Dongshaea marina: one gene and its partner. The protein of the gene in region 2 binds, or shares a complex with, the protein of the main gene of each other region. Links are inferred from orthologs where the notes say so. Each region holds a gene or a part of one and is shown on either strand. Other genes may lie near its edges. The genes, in order: DB847_RS00985 and panD.

Region 1 (3,021 bases), 1.0 Mb from region 2 along the record:
CATAGTGAGGAAGAGGGAACTGGGTTCCGATACGGTCGTCTAGGATTTTAAGTTCGATCTGTTTCATCTTTGTATCTTTTAGCTATGAGTGCAATGAGTTGAGAAGCGAGCTGCTGTTTGCCTGCCTGAGGCAGCTCCGCCTTGCCATCGGCCCAGAACACGGCCAGTGCATTTTGATCGCTGTTAAACCCAAGTTCGGGGTTTGCAACATCGTTTGCAGCGATCATGTCTAAATTCTTGCGTCGCATTTTGTCGACCGCGTATTGTTCCACATCCTGGGTCTCTGCCGCAAATCCTACCGTAAAGGGGTGATTGTCACTGGCAGCAACCAAAGAGATGATATCCGGGTTACGCACCAGGCGGATCACCATCTGTTCGGCATCCTTTTTCATCTTCTGCTCAGCACACTGCTCCGGGCGGTAGTCGGCGACCGCAGCGCAGCCGATGAAGATATCGGCCTGAGCTGAGCGGGATAGAACCTCCTGTTTCATCTGCTCGGCACTTTCGACATTGATTCGGGTGACGCCTGGTGGTGTCGGCAGGTTGACAGGCCCTGCGATAAGCTCGACCTCGGCACCCGCAGCGATGGCGGCCTGAGCCAGGGCGAAGCCCATTTTCCCGGAGCTGTGGTTAGAGAGAAAACGCACTGGATCGATCCCTTCCCGGGTCGGTCCCGCGGTCAGCAGCAGGCGGACTCCGTTGAGTGCCCCGGATGAAAAGTATTGGCAAACCTCACTGACCAGCTCAGGAACATCCAGCATTCGCCCCGGGCCATAGTCACCACAGGCCTGCTCGCCACTGGCTGGTCCCCAGATGGTGACACCACGCTGGCGGAGAATTTCAATATTATGCTGGGTTGCCGGATGGCTGTACATCTGCTGATTCATCGCAGGAGCGACGGCAACTGGGGAGGGAGTTGCCAGGCACAGGGTAGGTAGCAGCTCATCGGCCATCCCCATCGCCATGCGAGCCATCAGGTTGGCACTGGCCGGTGCGATCAATACCAGATCCGCCCAGCGGGCAAGTTCGATATGGTTGATGCCGGCTTCGCTTTCGGGCTCCAGCATGCTGTCTGAGACCATGTGTCCCGAGACGGCTTGCAAAGAGAGTGGGGTGACAAACGCTTTCGCGGACTGAGTCAGGACGACCCGGACATCGGCACCCTGCTCACGCAGTCGGCGCACCAGTTCGGGCCCCTTGTAAGCCGCGATTCCTCCGCTGATCCCAAGCAGAATTTTCTTGTTTTTAAGCTGCATGTTATTTGATGGCATGAGTGAGCTACCTTATTGATGGAGCAATACTTAGGTTACAGGGTGAGCTGATAGCAGGAGCCATCGGCTTCAAACTGCTGATTGACGAGCAGGGCTCTCAGTTCACTGGCTGGCTGTGGTTCAAGGGAGGCCAGATCCATGGTTATCTTCGGGTAACCCTGATCGCGCATCCAAACCTGGAGCTGCTCAAGCAGATAACGACCAACACCACGTCGACGGGTGACATCGCGCACCGTGAGAAAGCGAATCGACTCACGATCGCTCAGGGCGATGGCGACGCCCTTCTCATTGAAGATTGCTAAATGGATGGTGAGTCCCAGGCTCAGCCAGTGGCTCGCCTGCTCCGGGGAGGCAAACATCTTTTCTACATATGTTTGCTGCTCTGTAGGGATCTCATTTAAGTGATGAATTGTCAGACGCATGATGCACTCTTTACCTCACACAAAATTGTTGGGGATTTTATCATGAACTGTGATGCGGATCTGGTTATAATCCGCCTGTTTTTTGTTCTAAGAGAGTATTTATGGAGTGTCGCCCCGGTTGTGCAGCCTGCTGTATTGCACCCAGCATATCCAGTCCCCTGCCCGGACTGCCTGATGGTAAGCCTGCAGGAGAGCCCTGCCTGCACCTGGATCAGAAGCTTGGATGTCGCCTGTTCGGTCAGCCGGAACGTCCCAGGGTTTGCTCAGAATTTACCCCTTCAGCCGAAAATTGTGGCGTGTGCCGTGAGGAGGCGTTGGAGCGTTTAAGTCTATGGGAGAAATTGACGGCTCTGTAGGCTCTACTTCAACCAGCTCAGGGGGTTGACGGCGCGTCCCTTATAACGGATCTCAAAATAGAGGGAGCTGCGGCTCTGGCCACCGCTGCGACCAGCTAAAGCAATGGTCTCACCGGTTTTGACCGTATCTCCGGTTTTTTTGAGCAGAGACTGATTGTAGCCATAGAGGCTCATATAGTCTTTGCCGTGATCGATCACCAGCACCATACCAAAGCCCTGCAGCCAGCCGGCAAACAGCACTTCGCCGGAGTAGATAGCTTTGACCGGTGCGCCCTCTTTGGTGGCGATGACGATCCCCTTCCAGGGAACCTGGTTGGAGTTACTGGTATTGAAGAGGTGAAGAAGCCTGCCACGAATCGGCCACTGTAACCTCTTTTTGTAACGACGCAGGCCATCCATCGGGGCTTTCTTCTTGAGCTGGAGCTGACGTTGTTGCTCCTGTTTGAGCTGCTTTTCCAGGTAACCGGCGGCCTGTCTGAGTTGCCCCAGACTAGATGTTTCTCCTTTGAGCTCTTTGCGTAGCCTGCTGGCAACACGCTCGCGGTTTTCCTTTTGTTGCTCCAGCTGCTGTTGGTCGCTGCGGGTTTGTTGTTGAAGCTGCTCAAGATTCTGATTCGCTATGACTAGCTGCTGACGGCTGTCTGCCAGCTCCTGCATGGTTTTATCCAGCTTTTGCAACTGGGTGACCCTGGCTTTATTGAAGTAGCTGTAATAGCCCAGCATCCTCTCAATACTATCCGGGCGCTGCTGATTGAGCATCAACTGGAGATACTCACCATTTCCTAGTCGATACATGCCATCGAGCTGTTTGGCGAGTTGCTGTTTCTGGTGCTGGCTCTCTTTTTCCAGGGCCAGAGTCTTTTTCTTGAGAGTATCGATCTGCTGCTCCTGAGCCGTCTGTTGTTGCTCAAGCTGGTGGAGCTTTCGGCCGGTTGCATCGATCTGCTGATCCGTTTGTTGGATCTCTTTATT
Region 2 (3,157 bases):
CTGGGCAGGCATTGACAATAACAACAAGGTTTATGGTCAAAGATGAAATAGATAATGGTGAGTTAATTGAGTTTTCTTTACCTTTAGAGCAGTTTAGAGAGCATAGTCTCTCTATTTATTCGCTACGCTCCAGGACATTGTCTCACACTGGGAAGGAGATGCAGGCTTTCCTCAAGAGTTGTATTTCATCCTGGTTTTGTGATTTGGAAAGTCAGTTATCTACAACCTGCTGATACACAGATGGGTTGTCTGATGGTGTTTTATTTATAACTGAACACGATTAATATATTCCTGGAGTTAAGGTGCTAATCCACCTTATGATAAGGCGTACATTTTTACATATTTCAGCTCCGGGGAGTTATTATGGCGGATTATGAAAATGGGTCAGAAACCCTCTCATCTTCCAATGGTGGATTCGGATGGGGAGATGCTAACATTTCAATAACAGCTCAAAATAAGTGGAGTATTTACAATGGAATAAATCAGAACCTGACAGCTGGCTTCAAGTCCATGAGCGTGTTTGGTTTGAATCATAGCCTTAATTTGGGTGGTGTCCTATCCATGGGGACTAATATAAAACTCACAATGCATGCGGGTTATAAATATACTATGGATAAATACTCCTTTGACTTGAAGGTAAAGGACGAAAGAGCGATTGCTGAAGAGTTTGAGACAAAACTACAGAGCTCCGTACTAATAAGCGAGTTGACAGAGTTTACGGCTGAGCGAAGTCAGATAGCACTTAGTGAAATAAATAGTATAACTAGTCAGGTAAATGCTGTTAATTTGAATGTTGAGACTAATTTTCAGAAAATAGAAGATGACGTCAATAGCATAAGAACTGTGGTGTCGGATATTGAAGAGGTTACCTCGTCAATTGAGAAAAAAGATATGCTAGTTCAAGAAAATATAAGTGAAATTAAAAACACTGTATCAAAGATAGAGGAGGTGACTAGTAAGATAACGACAGTTGATATGGATCTTAAAGATGCTCAAGTAATCTTAATAGCTTGATATTTTTAGTGAATATCTTCTTGAGAAAAATAATCTGCTCTCGACAGATCTCTAAATATTGAGTTGGCTATACTAGCGTTGCTACATCTGCGAGAGTTAGCTGAGTCCTATCGTTACTATTTGAATAGTCAACTCTGCTATGGCTATTGAGGCAAATTTACACCTTTAGCTGAGCAGCGATGATGTTAAGAGCCTGTATGTTGACATTAGCAATCTAAGTTTGTTTTTCTGGAGGGAGTGAAACCGAGTCGGCAAGGTTTTTTATTTGGGCAAAAAGAGAGGGCAACCGAAGCGAGCACTTCGATTGCCTTTTTATGGTTAAGCCAGCTGAACCGGGATGTCGTAGCTGGTACGCTCGATCTGGTTGTCAGCGTTGAGATAAACAAGCTTGGGCTTGTGGGTCTTGACCTGTTGCTCGTCCATGGGGGCGTATGCACAGATAATGATCCGATCGCCTACGGCGGCCTTACGGGCAGCTGCGCCGTTCAAAGAGAACATGTGTGAGCCACGCTCGCCAGAGATGGCGTAGGTTGCAAAGCGCTCACCATTTTCGATGTTATAGATTTCGATCTTCTCATACTCGACGATCCCTGCGGCATCCAGCAGATCCTGATCGATGGCACATGAGCCTTCATAGTTGAGGACGGCATGAGTAACGCGAGCCTGGTGAAGCTTGCCTTTGAGCATGATTCGTTGCATATCTGTTTCCTGTTGATTTCAACCGCAAGGCGGGACTATAGCTCATTTTGTGGACAAAGGTCCACAACCATATTATCGATGAGGCGAACCTCACCCAGGTAAGCGGCCATCAGGATTACGGCCTGCTGGCTGGTTGGCTGGAGTGGCTCAAGAGTCCGGGCATCGACGATATCGATGGCGTCGGTTTTAAAGCCGAGTGAATCCAAAGTATCTGCCGCCTGCTTTGCCAGTGGCTCAGCCTGCCGCTCAGCTGCCAGCTCTTTGCTGATATTCCGCATCACTCGGGCCAGCTGAGGCGCAAGCTCCCGCTGCTCAGCAGTGAGCAGGGTGTTGCGCGAGCTCAATGCCAGGCCATCCTCAGCCCGAACCGTAGGGACGCCGATGATCTCTATCGGCAGGGCCAGATCTTCGGTCATGGTACGGATAAGAGCCAGCTGCTGGTAATCTTTCTGGCCAAAGCAGGCGATGTCGGGTTGTACCAGGTTAAACAGCTTGGTGACTATGGTGGACACGCCGCGAAAGTGGCCGGGACGCAGCGCCCCTTCAAGGAGCTCACTTAAACCCGGGACTTCCACAAAGGTGTGGTTTTCACTGCCTTTGGGATAGATGAGGGAGGCATCGGGCGTAAACAGCAGGTCGGCCCCAGCGTCTTGCAGTTTTAGCTGATCCTGTTCGAGGGTTCTCGGGTAGTTTTCCAGATCCTGTGAGTTGTTGAACTGCATCGGGTTGACAAAGATGCTGACAACCACACGCTCGGCATTTTGACGTGCCTTTTCCACCAGGGTCAGGTGTCCCTGGTGGAGGTTTCCCATGGTCGGGACAAAGGCGATTGTGTCCCCGGCTTGTTTCCATTCCCGGATCTGCTGGCGAAGAGCGGCTGTATTTTCAGTAATAAGCAAAATTCTTCTCCTTAGAGCACTTTCATTGAATCAGAATGATGACCCTGATGAAGGTCTCGTGTTTGTCCAATCCTCGTTTTAGTTAAGTCAACTTGTTGTGGCTCTGTCACAAGGTATCACCCTGTTGCTAGTCCACAAAAATCAGATGAATCCTATGGAGGATTGGATTTTTCTGTAAGCGCTCTAACTAAAGGAGTGCTCGGCTCCGGGAAACTCTCCACTGGCGACTTGGGCGACATACAGGGAGATTGCGCTCTGGATATCACCACTTTCGGCCAGGAAGTTCTTGCTGAACTTGGGGATATAACCCGAGGTGATCCCAAGGGCATCATGCATCACCAGGATCTGGCCGTCGGTCTCTTTGCCGGCTCCGATACCGATCACCGGAATAGTGATCGCCTGGCTGATCTTTTTAGCCAGTGAAGAAGGAACACATTCGAGAACCAGCAGCTGGATCCCGGCTTGTACCAGGGCGAGGGCATCCTGGTAGATCTCTTCGGCACGTTCATCTTCACGTCCCTGGATCTTGAAGCCTCCGAATACAT

What was found.
Region 1: the proteins of panD (region 2) and DB847_RS00985 are in contact, whole or in part, in a crystal structure (PDB 4CRY), measured with the Escherichia coli proteins. The link is inferred for Dongshaea marina from one-to-one orthologs.

The regions. Positions count from the first base shown.
Region 1 is NZ_CP028897.1:193,110-196,130, forward strand. What follows is about bases 1-2,692. They hold DB847_RS00985 (acetyl-CoA sensor PanZ family protein), read right to left. Parts: upstream 1,694-2,692; coding sequence 1,307-1,693; downstream 1-1,306. Other genes in these bases: dut (dUTP diphosphatase), read right to left, coding at 1-67; coaBC (bifunctional phosphopantothenoylcysteine decarboxylase/phosphopantothenate--cysteine ligase CoaBC), read right to left, coding at 48-1,256; DB847_RS24135 (YkgJ family cysteine cluster protein), read left to right, coding at 1,795-2,049; DB847_RS00990 (murein hydrolase activator EnvC family protein), read right to left, coding at 2,053-2,692. Also shown: more of DB847_RS00990, read right to left, coding at 2,693-3,021. UniProt on the Escherichia coli protein: Controls both the activation and catalytic activity of PanD in a coenzyme A (CoA)-dependent fashion.
Region 2 is NZ_CP028897.1:1,209,966-1,213,122, forward strand. Bases 24-2,851 are described here. They hold panD (aspartate 1-decarboxylase), read right to left. Parts: upstream 1,714-2,851; coding sequence 1,333-1,713; downstream 24-1,332. Other genes in these bases: DB847_RS06025 (LysR family transcriptional regulator), read left to right, coding at 24-233; DB847_RS06030 (hypothetical protein), read left to right, coding at 364-1,014; panC (pantoate--beta-alanine ligase), read right to left, coding at 1,749-2,612. Also shown: more of DB847_RS06025, read left to right, coding at 1-23. UniProt on the Escherichia coli protein: Catalyzes the pyruvoyl-dependent decarboxylation of aspartate to produce beta-alanine.